DNA from 4 places in the Lelliottia sp. RD5 genome. Region 4 is predicted to be linked to each of the others. Evidence: predicted binding sites of a transcription regulator. Region 4 holds the regulator's gene; each other region holds the start of a gene.
What was found. Region 4 encodes PhoB, which activates phosphate uptake and scavenging genes when phosphate is short. Its sites were predicted from a motif close to CTGTCATAAAACTGNCNNAT; they were not measured.
Positions count from the first base shown of each region.

Region 1 (4,564 bases), on a different contig from region 4:
CGAAGAGTGCAAACAGGAATGCTATGACCTGTTCGTGTTGGCCGCCCAGCAGGAAAAAGAGTGGGCAGAGTACCTGTTCCGCGATGGCTCCATGATCGGCCTGAACAAAGATATTCTGTGCCAATACATCGAATACATCACCAACATCCGCATGCAGGCGGTAGGGCTTGAGCTGCCGTTCAAAACGCGCTCCAACCCGATTCCGTGGATCAACACCTGGCTGGTGTCCGATAACGTGCAAGTTGCGCCGCAGGAAGTGGAAGTGAGTTCTTATCTGGTCGGTCAGATTGATTCCGAAGTGAACACTGACGATCTGAGCGATTTCCAGCTCTGATGAGCCGCGTAACGTTAAGCCTTTCCGGTACAGAAGTGCTGTGCCGGGAAGAACACCCTTCCCTGCTGGTGGCTCTGGAGTCGCATCAGGTCGAAGTTGAGTATCAGTGCCGTGCAGGCTACTGCGGCTCATGCCGCTGTCGTTTAGTGGCAGGACAAGTGGACTGGCTAACGGAACCGCTGGCGTTTATCAACGATGGGGAAATTTTGCCCTGCTGTTGCCGGGCAAAAGGCGATATCGAAATCGAAATGTAATGCCCGCTTACGCGGGCATTTTTTTAGCCTCGTTTCTGCATCATCTCCGCATGATGGCGTTTTTCGCCAATCATAACGACGATCAGCAGTAATACCGCCATAATGCTGCCGCCAATCATCACCATAAAGCCACCATCCCAGCCGAAGAAATCGACCGTGTAACCCACGATGGCGCTGGCCGCGACTGAACCACCAAGATAGCCGAACAGACCGGTAAAGCCCGCGGCAGTGCCTGCGGCTTTTTTCGGCGCCAGTTCCAGCGCGTGCAGACCAATCAGCATCACCGGACCGTAAATCAGGAAGCCGATCACAATCATACAGGCCATATCCACGCCGGGATTTCCTGGAGGATTCAGCCAGTACACGATAGTGGCGATGGTTACGAGCGTCATAAAGAACACGCCTGTTGCACCACGGTTGCCTCTAAACACTTTGTCCGACATCCAGCCGCAAATTAACGTGCCTGGAATACCGGCGTATTCATACAGGAAATAGGCCCACGACGACTTATCCAGTGCGAAATGCTTCACCTCTTTCAGATAGGTCGGCGACCAGTCGAGGATGCCGTAACGCAGCAGATAGACAAACACGTTGGCGATAGCGATGTACCACAACAGTTTGTTAGGCAGAACGTATTTCATGAAGATCTGTTTTGCCGTCAGCTCTTCTTCATGCTGCTCGTTGTAATCGTCCGGGTAGTCGTTTTTATACTCTTCAATCGGCGGAAGACCGCACGATTGCGGGGTATCACGCATCAGAGCAAAGGCAATGATCGCAATAACGATGGCCCCAAAAGCAGGCATATACAGCGCCGCTTTCCAGTCGTTAAACCACGCCATCCCCAGCAGGAACAACAGCGGTGGAATACCGCCGCCAACGTTATGCGCGCAGTTCCACACCGAGACAATCCCGCCACGCTCTTTCTGCGACCACCAGTGCACCATGGTACGTCCGCACGGCGGCCATCCCATTCCCTGGAACCAGCCGCACAGGAACAGCAGGACAAACATGATGGCGATACTGGACGTTGCCCACGGCACAAAGCCCATGAATAACATCACGGCGGACGCCAGAATCAAACCGGCGGGCAAGAAGACGCGCGGATTCGAGCGATCCGAAACGGACCCCATAATGAACTTGGAAAACCCATAGGCAATCGAAATACCCGACAGTGCGAAACCTAAATCACCGCGTGAAAAACCTTGTTCAACCAGATACGGCATCGCCAGCGCAAAGTTCTTACGCACCAGATAGTAAGCGGCGTAGCCGAAGAAAATACCGAGGAAAATCTGCCAACGCAGGCGACGGTATAGCGGGTCGACTTCTGCCTCTGACACGCGCGCCTGATGCGGCGCAGGTTTGAAGATACTGAGCATTAGAGCCTCCGTGGCCATGTCATAAATTTTCGAGGTTGTGTAGCCACCCCGATTCCAGAGGCCGCGATGTTAAAAAATCACAGCGATTGTTACTGTGAATCAACGCACAAATTGTTACAGAAATATGACAGCATGAGCAAATAAGCGCATGAGATCACGTTTTAGTTTCGTATCACGCTCGATTATGTTCGAAATCAAACAAACCACACTATTAATGTGGCTGAATAGTAAAAAACGAACATGAGGGAAGATAATGACACTCCGCGATCCTCGTTATAGCGATGTGATTATCATCGGCGGCGGCGCAACAGGGGCTGGTATCGCACGAGACTGTGCCCTGCGCGGACTAAAGGTTACGCTGCTGGAGCGTCACGATATCGCCACCGGTGCGACCGGGCGAAACCATGGCTTACTGCACAGCGGCGCGCGCTACGCGGTGACCGACAACGAGTCCGCCCGCGAGTGCATCGCAGAAAACCAAATTCTCAAACGCATCGCCCGCCACTGCATTGAGCCTACCGACGGCCTGTTTATTACCCTGCCCGAAGACGATCTCGCGTTTCAGCAGACCTTTGTCCGGGCCTGCACCGAAGCGGGTATTCGCGCCGAAACGCTCGATCCGGCGCTCGCCAGACGTCTTGAACCCTCGATGAATCCCGCGCTCATTGGCGCAGTGAAAGTCCCCGACGGAACCGTCGATCCCTTCCGCCTGACCGCCGCCAACATGCTTGACGCGCGCGAGCATGGCGCGATCGTTCTGACGGCTCACGAGGTCACCGGCCTTATCCGCGACGGCGATACCGTGCGGGGCGTGCGCGTCTATGACACGCTTTACGGCGAACACAGTGAGCTGTATGCCGACGTGGTTGTCAACGCTGCCGGGATCTGGGGCCAGCGCATCGCTGAATATGCCGACCTCTCGATCCGCATGTTCCCGGCGAAAGGCTCGCTGCTGATCCTCGACCATCGCATCAACAATCACGTCATCAACCGTTGCCGCAAGCCGTCCGACGCGGACATTCTGGTGCCTGGCGATACCATTTCGCTCATTGGCACCACGTCCACGCACATCGACTATAACGATATCGACTGCAATCGCGTCACCGCCGAAGAGGTGGATATCCTGTTGCGCGAAGGAGAAAAACTGGCCCCTGTCATGGCGCAAACGCGCATTCTTCGCGCGTATGCAGGGGTGCGTCCGCTCGTGGCCAGCGACGATGACCCTACCGGGCGCAACGTCAGCCGCGGGATTGTCCTGATGGACCACGCCAAACGCGACGGTATGGAAGGTTTTATTACCATCACCGGCGGCAAACTGATGACTTATCGCTTGATGGCCGAGTGGGCAACAGACGCTGTATGTCAAAAGCTGGGCAATACGCAGCCCTGCTCCACAGCGCAACGCCCTCTGCCAGGCTCGCAGGAATCTACTGAAAAAACGCTGCACAAAATTATCTCGCTCCCCGCGCCACTTCGCGGTTCGGCCCTCTACCGCCATGGCGATCGCACGCCAGCCTGGCTAGGCCAGAGTCGTCTCAGCCGCAGCCTGGTGTGCGAATGCGAAGCCGTGACGGCGGGCGAAGTGCAATACGCGGTTGAGAATCTGACGGTCAATAATCTGCTCGATTTACGTCGCCGCACCCGAGTCGGCATGGGAACCTGTCAGGGTGAACTGTGCGCATGTCGCGCCGCCGGACTTTTGCAGCGCTTCAACGTCACCACATCAGCACAGTCGCTCGCACAGTTAAGCGAGTTTCTTAACGAACGCTGGAAAGGTGTGCAGCCCATTGCCTGGGGCGATGCGCTGCGCGAAAGCGAATTCACCCGCTGGGTATACCAGGGATTATGCGGACTGGAAAAGGAGCAGCACGATGAAGTTTGATACGGTGATTATCGGCGGCGGTCTGGCAGGGATCCTGTGCGGACTTAAGCTTACCCAGCGCGGTCTGCGATGTGCGATCGTCAGTCGTGGCCAAAGCGCTCTGCATTTTTCGTCCGGATCGTTAGATTTGCTGGGCGCACTTCCTGATGGCTCCGTGGTAGACACACCGTTAACCGCGTTGCAAAACCCCGACGCATTGCCCGCAGATCACCCCTATCGGCTGGTGGGCACGGACAATATCGCGCGTCTTGCCGATGAGACTGAAACGCTGCTCGCCACCTGCGGGGCACGACTCCGTGGACATGCGCGTCGAAATCATCAGCGCGTCACCCCGCTCGGCATGCTCCGTCCCGCATGGCTCAGCCCCGAAGAGGTTCCCGTCGCCCCGATTCAATCGCAGCGGGTACGCGTGGTCGGTATTAGCGGTTTTCTGGATTTTCAGGCGCATCTTGCCGCCGCATCGCTGCGTAATCAGGGCATCAGCGCCGATACCGCAGAAATAGAGTTGCCGGAACTGGACGTGCTGCGCGATAACGCCAGCGAGTTTCGCGCGGTCAATATCGCCCGTTTTCTTGATAACGATGACAAATGGCCGCTGCTGTTCAACGCCCTGCAGCCGCTCAGCCAGGGATGCGATGCGTTGTACATGCCGGCCTGTTTTGGCTTAGCGGATAATCGCCTCTGGCGTTGGCTGTCAGACCGGCTACCCTGCGCGCTC
Region 1 covers NZ_JBVYHQ010000003.1:259,427-263,990, reverse strand. The annotation lists gene nrdB (class Ia ribonucleoside-diphosphate reductase subunit beta) at 1-334, shown strand, start outside; gene yfaE (class I ribonucleotide reductase maintenance protein YfaE) at 334-588, shown strand; gene glpT (glycerol-3-phosphate transporter) at 612-1,964, opposite strand; gene glpA (anaerobic glycerol-3-phosphate dehydrogenase subunit A) at 2,218-3,846, shown strand; gene glpB (glycerol-3-phosphate dehydrogenase subunit GlpB) at 3,836-4,564, shown strand, end outside.
Region 1: the regulator PhoB is predicted to act here: its motif matches at 2,076-2,095, upstream of glpT (glycerol-3-phosphate transporter).

Region 2 (4,564 bases), on a different contig from region 4:
CTGACGCTGACGGCCGCGCACCAGACGCAGGACATCGATAACGTGCTGGAGGCGCTGTATGCCGCAGGTTAATAAGCAGGCCATCGCGTCCGCCTTTGGCCGGGCGGCGCGGTGCTATTCGCAACACGATGAACTCCAGCGCCAGAGCGCGCAGGGGCTGTACGCGTTTCTCGGTGATAAACGCTTTAATGCGGTGCTGGATGCCGGTTGCGGACCGGGGGCAAACAGCCGCGTCTGGCGGGAAAGAGGCTGTCACGTCACGGCACTCGACCTCTCGCCGCAGATGATCGAACAGGCCCGCTATCAGCAGGCGGCGGACGATTATCGGGTGGGGGATATTGAATCCATGGCCTTGCCTGACGCGCAGTTTGACCTGGTCTGGAGCCACCTGGCCGTGCAATGGTGCGCCAGTCTCTCGCAAGCGCTGCGGGAGCTGTATCGGGTCACGCGTCCTGGCGGTACGCTGGCCTTTACCACGCTGCTGGCACACTCGCTGCCGGAACTTAATCAGGCGTGGCAGGCCGTGGATGAACGGCCTCATGCCAACCGGTTTTTGCCTGAGGCAGAGGTGATTTCCGCCATGCGGGGCTGGCGATATCGCGCGACCACGCAGACGGTGACGCTGACGTTTGTGGATGCCCTCAGCGCCATGCGTTCCCTGAAGGGCATTGGCGCCACGCATTTGCATGACGGGCGCGGGCGCAAACCGCTGACGCGTGGCGAGCTCCAGCGGCTGGAGTTAGCCTGGCCGCAGCAGCGGGGTGAATTCCCGCTCTCTTATCAACTTTTCCATGGAATTATCGAACGTGATTGAACGCTATTTTGTCACCGGAACCGACACCGAAGTGGGGAAAACCGTGGCCAGCAGTGCATTATTGCAAGCCGCGCGTTTACAGGGATTCAAAACCGTCGGATATAAACCGGTCGCCTCTGGCAGCGAGATGACGGCAGAAGGGCTGCGCAACACCGACGCGTTAGCGCTGCAACGAAACAGCAGCGTGGCGCTGTCATATCAGGCGGTGAATCCTTACACCTTTGCGGAACCGACCTCGCCACACATTGTGAGCCATGATGAGCAGCGCCCAATCTCTTTTTCTGTGCTCTCTGCGGGCCTTCGGGCGCTGGAGGAGCAGGCTGAATGGGTACTGGTTGAAGGCGCGGGTGGCTGGTTTACCCCGCTCAGTGATGACCTGACTTTTGCCGACTGGGTGGCGGGCGAACAATTGCCGGTTATTCTGGTCGTTGGTATCAAACTGGGCTGTATTAACCATGCGATGCTCACCGCATTAGCGGTAAAACAGTCAGGCCTGCGTCTCGCAGGCTGGATAGCCAACGATGTGGTTGCGCCTGGAAAACGTCATCATGAGTATCTGGCGACGCTTAAACACCGGATTCATGCGCCCTTTCTCGGCGAAATCCCGTGGCTTGCCGGCGGGGCAGAAAATGCGGAAACCGGACACTATCTCGATCTCAGCGCCTTGCATCCAGCGTCATCCAGTGGGCAATAAGTTCGTCATTGAGCTCATTAACGTGGCCTTGTGCCACGTTACGTCCGCGGTACAGCATGCAAAAACGGTCGGCCACACGGCGGATAAACGACAGCTGCTGTTCCGCCAGTAAAACCGTCATGCCCAAATCTCGATTTAAACGCGCCAGAAGCAATCCCAGCCTGTGGGTAAACGTCGGGCTGGCACCGTGCATCGGTTCGTCCAGAATCAGCAGGCGAGGGCGGCTGACCAGCGCATTTGCCAGCGCCAGCTGATATTTGTCATCCGGAGATAATCCCATCGCACGGGCCTGTCGCAGCGGCCACAGCTGCGGCAACAGATCGTACATTTCGCTGCTGGCCGTCGCGTCGGATTTCCCCTGCGCGCGCATCGCGACATGCAAATTTTCTTCAACCGTGAGCTGCGAAAATATCCGTCGATCCTGCGTGACATACCCGATCCCCGGTAATTCGCTGTCACGTGCAGCGCCCAACAAGTCCTGCGGTGGCGCACCCGCTTCATGCCAGATAATGGAGCCGCTCTCCACCGGAAGTTGCCCGGTGATGCAGTTGATCAGGGTCGTTTTCCCCATGCCGGGCAGCCCGACCACGCCTGTACACATTCCTGGCGGCAAATCGAGATCAATGTTCCACAGCGTGTGTTCGCTCCCGTAAAACTGATTTATTGCGCGCAGACTCAGCATAATTCACTCCGTAAAAAACGCGTGGGCGAGATGTCATAATGATTCTGCAAAACCCTTGCCATATACGTAAAGTGAATCGAATAAGGTGTTTTTTTCGGATTATGTCACTGCTAATGTGATGCACAGGCGCGGAATTGCACACCTTCAGTGCTAACGACGCTGAGTCGTGGTGCAGCGAGGATCGAGGAAATGTGAGTAAGATCTCACCAGCCGTATATGATCTGCTCAACTGTTAATCATCGAAAAAGAGCTATAAATATTTTTTACGGACCGGCTTTTGGGAAAAACCGGGACTTTGCGGAGTGGCTGTCTACGTGGGCTGGAAGCAGTTATCCACTATTCCTGTGGATAACCATGTGCATTAGGGTTAGAAAACTTCAGGTAAGCGAGAGAATACGCGGCCTGCGGATGAATTGATGCGAAACGCGGCTTTAAGAAATATCTTCTATTAATTAATGTGTTAGACAAAAGCAATCACCGTAATGAAAGTGTCATCTGCGGCCATTAATCTGCCCTTACCCAGCTTGACAAATGTTAAAAATGGAAATGTTTTGGGGATAAGCCCTTCAGGCTAGTATTTTATCGTGCCGTAGTCTGGATATTGACCACTTTTTCGCTGATTCACCGGATGCAGTACCAAATATCGTTACATGCTACTGGAATTACATCCAGTATTTTTTACTGGCAAATTTGCCAGTCACGAGTAAAATTACTCACCTGCCGCTTTTATCGTCATCAGGTTGTTGCCCATGAGTAAAATGTTCAAATTGAATTCTGCCTTCCGTCCTTCTGGCGATCAGCCGGAGGCGATCCGTCGTCTGAAAGAGGGGCTGGAAGATGGGCTTGCACATCAAACGCTGTTGGGCGTAACCGGGTCGGGTAAAACATTTACCGTCGCCAACGTGATTGCCGATTTGCAGCGCCCCACGATGGTGCTGGCACCTAACAAAACGCTGGCGGCACAGCTTTATGGTGAGATGAAAGAGTTCTTCCCGGATAACGCCGTGGAATATTTCGTCTCCTACTACGATTATTATCAACCCGAAGCCTACGTCCCGAGCTCAGATACCTTTATCGAGAAAGACGCGTCTGTGAACGAGCATATCGAACAGATGCGTCTGTCGGCGACCAAGGCCTTGCTTGAGCGTCGAGACGTCATTGTGGTGGCCTCTGTGTCCGCTATTTACGGTCTGGGCGATCCCGATCTGTATCTGAAAATGATGTTGCACCTCACCAACGGGATGATCATCGATCAGCGCGCCATTTTGCGACGTCTGGCCGAGCTGCAATATGCCCGTAACGATCAGGCGTTCCAGCGCGGGACATTCCGGGTGCGGGGCGAAGTGATCGATATCTTCCCGGCGGAATCCGACGATCTGGCGTTACGCGTTGAGCTTTTTGATGAAGAAGTCGAGCGGCTGTCGCTTTTTGATCCGCTGACCGGCCATGTTGATTCAGTGATTCAGCGCTTCACCGTCTACCCCAAAACGCACTACGTCACCCCGCGCGAGCGCATTGTCCAGGCGATGGAAGACATCAAAGTCGAACTGGCCGAGCGACGAAAAGTGCTGCTGGAAAATAACAAACTGCTCGAAGAGCAGCGTTTGAGCCAGCGTACGCAGTTCGATCTGGAGATGATGAACGAGCTGGGCTACTGCTCGGGTATCGAAAACTACTCACGCTACCTTTCGGGCCGTGGTCCCGGTGAAGCGCCGCCGACGCTGTTTGATTATCTGCCTGCCGATGGACTGCTGGTGGTGGACGAATCCCACGTAACCATTCCGCAAATCGGTGGTATGTACCGTGGCGACCGCGCGCGTAAAGAGACGCTGGTGGAATATGGCTTCCGTCTGCCGTCGGCGCTGGATAACCGTCCAATGAAGTTCGAAGAGTTCGAAGCGCTGGCCCCGCAGACCATCTATGTCTCTGCGACGCCCGGCAACTACGAGCTGGAAAAATCTGGCGAGGATGTGGTGGATCAGGTGGTGCGCCCGACCGGCCTGCTGGATCCCATTATCGAAGTGCGTCCTGTGGGCACTCAGGTGGACGATCTGCTTTCAGAAATCCGTGCGCGCGCGACGATCAACGAACGCGTGCTGGTCACCACGCTCACCAAGCGTATGGCGGAAGATCTGACCGAGTATCTTGAAGAGCACGGCGAGCGCGTGCGTTATCTGCACTCGGATATCGACACCGTCGAACGTATGGAGATCATTCGCGATTTGCGCCTTGGCGAATTTGACGTGCTGGTCGGGATTAACTTGTTACGAGAAGGCCTGGATATGCCAGAGGTATCGCTGGTGGCGATTCTGGATGCCGATAAAGAGGGCTTCCTGCGCTCCGAGCGCTCGCTTATTCAGACCATTGGCCGTGC
Region 2 covers NZ_JBVYHQ010000001.1:1,393,166-1,397,729, reverse strand. The annotation lists gene bioF (8-amino-7-oxononanoate synthase) at 1-72, shown strand, start outside; gene bioC (malonyl-ACP O-methyltransferase BioC) at 59-814, shown strand; gene bioD (dethiobiotin synthase) at 807-1,508, shown strand; gene AC0LWE_RS06980 (ABC transporter ATP-binding protein) at 1,471-2,190, opposite strand; gene uvrB (excinuclease ABC subunit UvrB) at 2,940-4,564, shown strand, end outside.
Region 2: the regulator PhoB is predicted to act here: its motif matches at 2,668-2,687, upstream of uvrB (excinuclease ABC subunit UvrB).

Region 3 (4,564 bases), on a different contig from region 4:
AACGCAGCGAAAAAATGTTTACATCGGAATAACAATGCTTATTCACGCCCCTGCTTTCGGATTAGGAATACGCGTGGCAAAAGGTCGCTTTGCACCAAAATAATGAATTTTTTATGACTTTGCTTCATCACAAGGCAAGCAAAACGTTTCGATAAAAATAAAACAATGGGAGTTCGCGAAAATACAGAATATATAGTTACGGAGTGGGACGATGTCATGAGGGCAAATAATAACCAATTTTTATATTCTAAAATGATTATTCATTGTTACTACACTCAGGTGCATGACTTGAAACCTGCTGGATGGCTTATTGCGCGACTCTTCACTTACTGTCGCACAAACAGTATCGATGAAAACACGTTTCCATGCTGCTTACGTGGCGCAGCTGAAAGCATATCCAACAGATTTGTACCATTGTGGTGCAGGAGTGGCGGAGCGTTAGGTAAAACGTACATGAGGTGAACTACAGGAATATTTTAAGTGAAATCTGTGATCCTCATGGCGAGATACGGGATGATCATTAAGGGAGGGGTCATAACGGGAATTTATCCAGACCACAGCCACCTCCCAACTTTTACAGATTAACGCTCAGCGACCAGACGGATAAAATCATCTTCGTCTTCTGGGGCTACTGCTTCAGGGGCTTTTGCCATCGGCTTTTCTTCAGGCTCGTTGGCTTCGCACAGACGGCGAAGCAACGCATTTTGGCGTTTCTGCTGATCAAGCAACGCTTCCAGAAGCTCAATTTGCTCATTTGTACGTGAGCTGGCGCGATTCATAAAGAACCACAATACCAGGCCAATGACCATAATGATTGCAAACATCGCCAGTGAGGCTACGTTCAGTAGCCCCGAATTTTGTAACTCACCCATTTTACCACCTCAATGAAAACACCTATTTTACCACTGACGCAGGGGAAGGTAACGATCTATAAAAAAGTGTCCTACCAGGGGATGAATTGATTGATCGCGCAAATGCCACTAAAGAACTGTACATCCTGATCGCACATCACGTTGATTGTCTGCGTCCATAGAAAGGCACAGGCAATCAGCACTATAATCAGAATTACCCAGCGTATTTTTTTCACTCCACACTCCGTCTCTTGACCTGATGTGTCCAGGTTATCACGGTTATCTTAAACAAGGACTAACTCTATGTTCATCAAAATATTTTCAGAATTATGCACTTGTTTAATATAGCGAAACTATTACGCTGAATAGCATTATTAGTTAAAAAAAAGAGGCAGCGATGAGATTAATCATTCGGACAATTGTTGTCCTGGCCATTGTGTGGATAGGATTATTATTATCAGGTTATGGCGTACTCGTGGGAAGTAAAGAAAACGCGGCCGGATTAGGGATTCAATGTCAGTACCTTACCGCCAGAGGAATCAGCACTGCGCAATATTTACACACTGACAGCGGTGTCATTGGGTTGTCTAACTGCCCGATTCTGCGCAAAAGTCAGATGGTCGTGGATAACGGTTAATTGTGCCCTGCTTTGATACGCAGTGCCAAACATGCAATGCCAGACAAACAGAAACGCCGCGGTGACGCGGCGTTTCTGTGCTTCAGCCATTAGAATGGATAGTCGTTATAACCCATCTGTTCAGAAATTTTGCGCGCAGCGGTATGCAGCATTTCAACATATTCGTGCAGACGCTCTTCTGAGAAACGAAGCGTAGGGAAAGAAATACTTAACCCTGCGATAACCACGCCAAAGCGGTCAAATACCGGGACGCCAATGCAGCGCAGCCCCTCTTCCTGCTCCTGATTATCTTCGCCATAACCCTGCTCACGCACTTTATCAAGCACCGTCAGTAGCTCTTCTGTGCTGGTGATGGTGCGCTCAGTGCTACGTTTGTACTCAACGTCCTGGAGGATCTCTTTGACTTCCTCACGGTCACGCCACGCCAGTAGGACCTTACCAATGGCCGTACTGTAAAGCGGGTTGCGACGACCAATGCGCGAATACATGCGCAGGTTATACATAGAATCTATTTTATGAATATAAACGATGCTGTCTTCATCAAGCGCCCCAAGGTGCACGGTTTCTTTCGTCAAACGAGAAAGTTCACGCATCTGGATATCAGCACTGCGAATAAGATCAACATTTTGAAGTGCGCGAGCGCCCAGCTCAAATAGCTTCAGCGTCAGAGAATATTTCTCAGACTCGCCTTCCTGAGCGACATAGCCCAAGGATTTCATGGTTTGCAGAAAGCGATAAACAGTGCTTTTTGACATCATCACACGTTGCGACAACTCTGTAATACCAATTTCGCGCTCTTCACCCAGCGCCTGTAAGATGCCAAACACCTTCAGCACGGAAGAAACAGAATCTGGCTGCTTGTCCAAATCTGCAATTGCCATTTATCACCTCATTGCGAGTGTTTTATAAAAATCAGAACCGGTTTTTATTATAAATTCGCGATCGTCTTGCTGCAATCGTTCTGCGTTTACTTCGTTACAAATCTGCGACATAAAACCGAAATATCAGTGCTAAAATAGTGACACTAAGAATTATAACCTCCTGAGCATTTCATTTTCTATGGAAAAAATTCCCTCTGACGGCTTACCATTACCCCAACGCTATGGCGCGATTGCCACAATTATTATCGGTATTTCGATGGCGGTTCTTGATGGGGCGATTGCCAACGTTGCGCTACCGACCATTGCCAGCGATCTTCACGCATCACCCGCGAGTTCAATCTGGATCGTCAATGCTTACCAGATAGCCATTGTGATTTCCTTGCTGTCTTTTTCTTTCCTGGGCGATATGTTCGGTTATCGTCGCATTTATCAGTGCGGACTTGCCGTCTTCACCGTGACATCTCTGTTTTGTGCGCTATCAGATTCATTGCATACGTTGACTATCGCGCGTATTGCACAAGGGTTTGGTGGCGCAGCGTTAATGAGCGTCAATACAGCGCTGATACGGCTTATCTATCCCCAGAAACAGCTCGGCCGCGGGATGGGAATCAACTCCTTCATTGTGGCCGTTTCATCTGCTGCAGGTCCGACGGTTGCTGCGGCCATTCTCTCCGTGGCGTCGTGGCAATGGCTGTTTTTGATTAACGTGCCGCTGGGTATTGTTGCCCTGCTCTTTGCACTACGTTATCTCCCGGCAAACGGAGCGAAAAGCGCGATGCCGCGTTTTGATCTCCCCAGTGCTGTGATGAATGCGCTGACCTTTGGCCTGCTCATCACTGCGCTAAGCGGTTTTGCGCAGGGGCAATCCCTTCGGCTTATCGCCGCAGAAATTATCGCCATGTTGATCGTTGGGTTCTTTTTCGTTCGCCGTCAGCTGGCATTGCCGGTGCCTCTCCTGCCCGTAGACCTGTTACGTATTCCGCTTTTTTCGCTATCGATCGGGACATCCATTTGCTCGTTTTGCGCGCAGATGCTGGCGCTTGTCTCACTGCCCTTCTTTTTGCAAAACATTGTGGGGCGCACAGAAGTCGAAACGGGGCTGCTGCTCACGCCGTGGCCGCTCGCTACCATGGTTATGGCTCCGCTCGCAGGCTACCTGATTGAACGCGTACATGCAGGATTATTGGGGGCAATGGGTCTGGTGGTGATGGCCACAGGTCTTTTCGCTCTCGCGATGCTCCCCGCCTCGCCGACGGATGCCGATATTATCTGGAGAATGATCCTGTGCGGCGCCGGATTCGGTTTATTCCAGTCACCCAATAACCACACCATTATGTCCGCAGCCCCGCGCCATCGCAGCGGAGGCGCCAGTGGTATGCTGGGTACCGCGCGTTTGCTAGGGCAAAGCATTGGCGCAGCGCTGGTCGCGCTCATGTTTAACCTGGCCGGACAAAATGGTACCCATATTGCCCTATTTACCGCTGGGACACTGGCAACGATCGCCGCTATCATCAGCGGTCTGCGTGTGATCCAACCTCGGACAGAGGCATAAAAAAAGCCGGGAGACGTTTTGCGTCTCCCGGACTGCTTTGTTACCTAAAACGAATTTTATTTAATGTACTGCCCACTGCGCAGCGCTTCGATACGTTTATCCAGTGGCGGGTGAGTCATAAACATTTCACTCAGCGATTTTGATTTACCGTTGATGCAAAATGCCATCATGCTGGTCGCTTCCTGCGGCTCGTAGCTGGTTTTAAGACGCTGCAATGCCGCAATCATTTTTTCCCGGCCGACGAGTTTTGCCGATCCTGCATCAGCATGGAATTCGCGGTGACGCGAGAACCACATTGTAATAATGCTCGCGAGAATACCGAATACCAGTTCCAGCACCATCGCGACGGCGAAATAAATCAACGGGTTGCCGTTGTTCCCTTCACCTTCATCACGGTTACCGCCCATGAATCCGGCAGCAATTTGCGCCAGAATACGGGAGATGAAAATAACAAACGTGTTCACTACGCCCTGAATCAGGGTCATGGTGACCATATCACCATTGGCGATGTGGCTAATTTCATGCGCAATAACCGCTTCGGCCTCATCACGACTCATGTTTTGCAAAAGCCCGGTGCTCACGGCAACCAGCGATGCATCGCGGCGCGCGCCGGTGGCAAACGCGTTAATATCCGGTGCGTGAT
Region 3 covers NZ_JBVYHQ010000001.1:127,620-132,183, reverse strand. The annotation lists gene AC0LWE_RS00725 (YebO family protein) at 582-872, opposite strand; gene mgrB (PhoP/PhoQ regulatory lipoprotein MgrB) at 944-1,087, opposite strand; gene AC0LWE_RS00715 (YobH family protein) at 1,249-1,488, shown strand; gene kdgR (DNA-binding transcriptional regulator KdgR) at 1,578-2,369, opposite strand; gene AC0LWE_RS00705 (MFS transporter) at 2,548-3,921, shown strand; gene htpX (protease HtpX) at 3,978-4,564, opposite strand, start outside.
Region 3: the regulator PhoB is predicted to act here: its motif matches at 2,474-2,493, upstream of kdgR (DNA-binding transcriptional regulator KdgR).

Region 4 (4,564 bases):
TTCACCCGCCTGCAAGCCAACCATGGGAGGAAAAATGATATTACCTGCGCCGACGAACAGCGCGAAAGTCATAAAGCCCAGCGCGATAATGTCACGCGATTTTAAGTGATGGGTCATAGAACCTTACTGCCTGTGGATGTGGTGTTGAAAACGTTGAGATTTTCGCCATCCCTAACGGGACGATACGGCGGAAAATTAACTCAATTTCAGCGGGATATGCTCCCGTCCTGGCGCAGCGAAGAATAGTTTTTCGGTTTACCGCGCAAATACAGTCGGTCTGACAGTATATGGGGCGCAATTTAAACGCTTATAACGTTTAAAGGCAAGGAGGGATCTTAAAACCAGAACAATATGCCAGCATGAAAATACAGACCAGCACAATCCGCTAAGTATAAGAAAAACCCATGGCTAATCATGCGAACAAAAAAGCATCAGCCGTATAAAATTCATCCGCGTTTTGCTTGACTGCAAAGCAAACAGGCCAGCAAACGCTGGCCTGTGGAAAGTAAGGCTGACACACCGGCTGTCAGGCACTTTTTTTGGCAATTAATCGTTCCGGGATAACAAAACTGAATCGCGTACCTTTGCCCGGCGTACTCTGAATATCAAGACGACTATCGTGATGATTCAATGCATGCTTCACAATCGCCAGGCCCAGCCCACTGCCGCCGGTTTGTCGTGAGCGCGCTTTATCGACGCGATAGAAACGCTCGGTCAGACGCGGAATGTGCTCCGGCCCAATGCCCGGTCCGTTGTCTTCAACGCTAAACTCAGCCCCCATCGGCACAGGCTGCCAGCGCACCACAATGTGTGTGCCTTCCGGCGTATGGTTCACGGCGTTATAGACCAGATTCGATATCGCACTGCGCAATTGCTCTTCACTGCCGAGGATTTTGAGCGCGCTATCAACCTCAAACGTCAGCTGGTGTTTTTTATGGCTCAGGGTCTGCGCTTCCCGCTCCACAACACGCAGCATCATCGGAACATCAATGGTTTCATTCAGTGCCAGCGTCGGGGCGGCTTCAATTTTCGACAGCGTCAGAAGCTGCTTCACCAGCCCCTCCATGCGATGCGTTTGCTCGCGCATCGTATGTAATGCTTTCTCTCGCGGCGCGCCTTCCAGCGTTTGCTCCTGCATCATCTCCAGATACCCCTGAAGCACGGTCAACGGGGTGCGCAATTCATGGCTGACGTTGGCAAAGAAATTACGACGCGCCCCTTCAAGCTGATGCATTTGGGTAACATCACGCGCCACCATCAGCCACTGCTTATCGCTATAGGGCATAACGCGAATCTCAAGGTGACGGCCGTTATTCAGCACCAGATTGTGCGGGCGAGTAAATTCACGCTTTTTCAGATACAGCGTGAACTCGGGGTAACGCAGTAGATTCAGTATGTTCTGGCCATTATCGTCCGGCCAGCGGAGTCCAAGGAGTTGTTGTGCCAGACCATTACACCAGAAAATCGTCCCTTCTTCGGTAGTGAGGATCACGGCATCCGGCAGCGACTCTGCGCCGCTACGAAAGCGCTTTATCAGACTTCCCAGCTCGCGACGACGCTTTTTATTACGCATCTGCATCTGGTGCAGGCCGTAAAGTAACGGCTCCCAGCTTCCGCTACCGGGCGGTGGCGTCATGCTGCGATCCACCCACAGCCACCACGACAGGCGCAGTAAATTCCAAAAATGCCAGATCAACAGGCCGGTCACTGCCGCCAGTAAAAACCACGGCAGGTAACCAAAAATAGCCCCCAAAATGAAGGCCGGGAGACAGCATAAGATCAGTTCAAAAACGAGCCTTTTCCATGACAGACGTTCCAGCACGCGTCACACTCCTGTCAGTGTTCAGAAACGGGTCGAAAAACGATAACCCGTGCCGCGGACCGTTTGCACCATGCGATCGTGGCCGCTGTGTTCCAGCGCTTTACGCAAGCGGCGAATATGCACATCAACCGTTCTGTCTTCAACATAGACGTTGGTTCCCCAAACGTTATTCAGCAACTGCTCACGACTGTAAACGCGTTCCGGATGCGTCATAAAGAAGTGCAATAGCTTAAATTCGGTCGGTCCCATGTCGAGCGGGTTTTCACCCGTCATCACGCGATGCGACGTGGGATCCAGGCTCAGCCCCTGCATCTCAATCACCTCTTCCACCGCCATCGGTGAAATACGGCGCATCACCGCTTTAATACGTGCCACCAGCTCCTTCGGTGAAAACGGCTTGGTGATGTAGTCATCCGCACCCGTTTCCAGCCCGCGCACGCGATCTTCTTCTTCGCCGCGCGCAGTCAGCATCACAACCGGGATCTCGCGGGTCATCGCTTCACGTTTGATGTGTTTGATAAATTGCAGTCCAGAGCCGCCAGGCAACATCCAGTCAAGCAGAATCAAATCAGGCCAGGGTTCGTTCAGCTGATTCACCGCGCTGTCATAATCTTCAGCTTCTATCGGCTGAAAACCGTTTTGTTCGAGCACGAAGCACACCATTTCACGAATCGGAGCTTCATCTTCTACGACCAGAATACGTCTCGCCATACTTTACCCTGTCTTATTGAGGTTAAAAGTTTGTAATGCGGCGTCATTATGCGTCAGATTTATGACAGATTTATGAAAAACATTACCACTATGAATAGCAAACTATTGTTTTATTACAGCTGTAAATTCCCGTTCCCAGGACATTTATCACCGCAAAAACCGTCACGCTAGCTAACACCGTCACATTTCGGAACCCCATGCTGACGCCCGTAACACTCAGAATTGGGCCGATGCAGCCAACACAGAGGCGGCCTGAAGGATCAAGTGTATAATCCCTTTCACCTTTTTTTGCCACGGATCTGTTATGCGCATACTTCACACCTCGGACTGGCATCTGGGTCAAAATTTTTACAGTAAAAGCCGCGCGGCCGAACACGAAGCGTTCCTGAACTGGCTGCTGGAAACGGCGCTAACGCACCAGGTTGACGCAATCATTGTCGCCGGTGATATTTTTGACACCGGATCGCCGCCCAGCTATGCGCGCGAAATCTATAACCGCTTCGTGGTCAATTTACAGAAAACGGGCTGCCATCTGGTCATCGTCGCGGGCAATCACGACTCGGTGGCAACGCTGAATGAGTCGCGCGATATTCTGGCCTTTCTGAATACCACTGTAGTGGCAAACGCCGGGCACGCACCGCAAATCATCAAAAAACGCGACGGCACGCCGGGCGCCGTTATCTGCCCGATCCCCTTTTTGCGTCCGCGCGACATCGTGCAAAGCCAGGCCGGACTGACCGGCGGCGAAAAGCAACAGCACCTGCTGCAGGCCATCACCGACTACTATCAGCAGCAATATCTCGACGCCTGTGCCTTACGCGGTGAGGCGGCGCTACCCGTCATCGCCACCGGCCATTTAACCACCGTCGGTGCCAGTAAAAGCGACGCGGTACGCGAAATTTATATTGGTACGCTGGATGCGTTCCCGGCGCAGAACTTCCCGCCTGCCGATTACATCGCGCTCGGGCATATCCATCGGGCACAGAAGATTGGCGGCAGCGAACATATCCGCTATTGCGGCTCGCCCATTTCGCTCAGCTTTGACGAAACGGGCAAGCCCAAAAGCGTGCATCTGGTGAGTTTTGTCGACGGAAAACTGCACGCGGTAGAAACCCTGGAAGTGCCGGTGACGCAGCCGCTGGTGGTGCTGAAAGGCGATCTGGCGGTCATCACCGCGCAGCTTGAGCAGTGGCGCAATGTGGAGCAAATCCCGCCCGTCTGGCTGGATATCGAAATCACGACGGATGACTATCTGCACGATATGCAGCGCAAAATCCAGGCGCTCACGGAAACGCTGCCCGTTGAGGTATTACTGGTGCGTCGCAGCCGCGAACAGCGTGAGAAAATTCTGCTCAGTGCGCAGCGCGAAACGCTCAGCGAGCTGAAGGTCGAAGAGGTTTTTGAACGCCGACTGGCGCAGGAAGAAATTGACGACGCGCAGCGCGCAAGACTCAACGAGCTGTTCACCCATACGCTGCATGCGCTCAATGATGAGGAAGAAAACGCATGAAAATTCTCAGCCTGCGCCTGAAAAACATCAACTCTTTGAAGGGCGAATGGAAGATAGATTTCACCGCTGAGCCGTTCGCCAGCAACGGTTTGTTTGCGATAACCGGCGCAACCGGCGCCGGGAAAACCACCCTGCTTGACGCCATCTGCCTCGCGCTGTATCACCAGACGCCGCGTCTGAATAAAGTCACACAATCACAAAATGATCTGATGACGCGCGACACCGCTGAATGTCTGGCGGAGGTAGAATTTGAAGTTAAAGGCATCGCTTATCGCGCATTCTGGAGCCAGAGCCGTGCGCGTAATCAGCCAGACGGGAATTTACAGGCGCCGCGCGTAGAGCTGGCCCGCTGTGAAGACGGTAAAATCCTGTCTGACAAAGCCACAGACAAAATTGAGCAAACGGCCTCGCTGACCGGGCTGGATTACGATCGTTTCACACGCTCAATGCTGTTGTCGCAGGGGCAATTTGCCGCCTTCCTCAATGCCAAACCCGGTGAACGCGCCGAGTTGCTGGAGGAA
Region 4 covers NZ_JBVYHQ010000004.1:101,345-105,908, reverse strand. The annotation lists gene brnQ (branched-chain amino acid transporter carrier protein BrnQ) at 1-117, opposite strand, end outside; gene phoR (phosphate regulon sensor histidine kinase PhoR) at 527-1,822, opposite strand; gene phoB (phosphate response regulator transcription factor PhoB) at 1,844-2,533, opposite strand; gene sbcD (exonuclease subunit SbcD) at 2,838-4,043, shown strand; gene sbcC (exonuclease subunit SbcC) at 4,040-4,564, shown strand, end outside.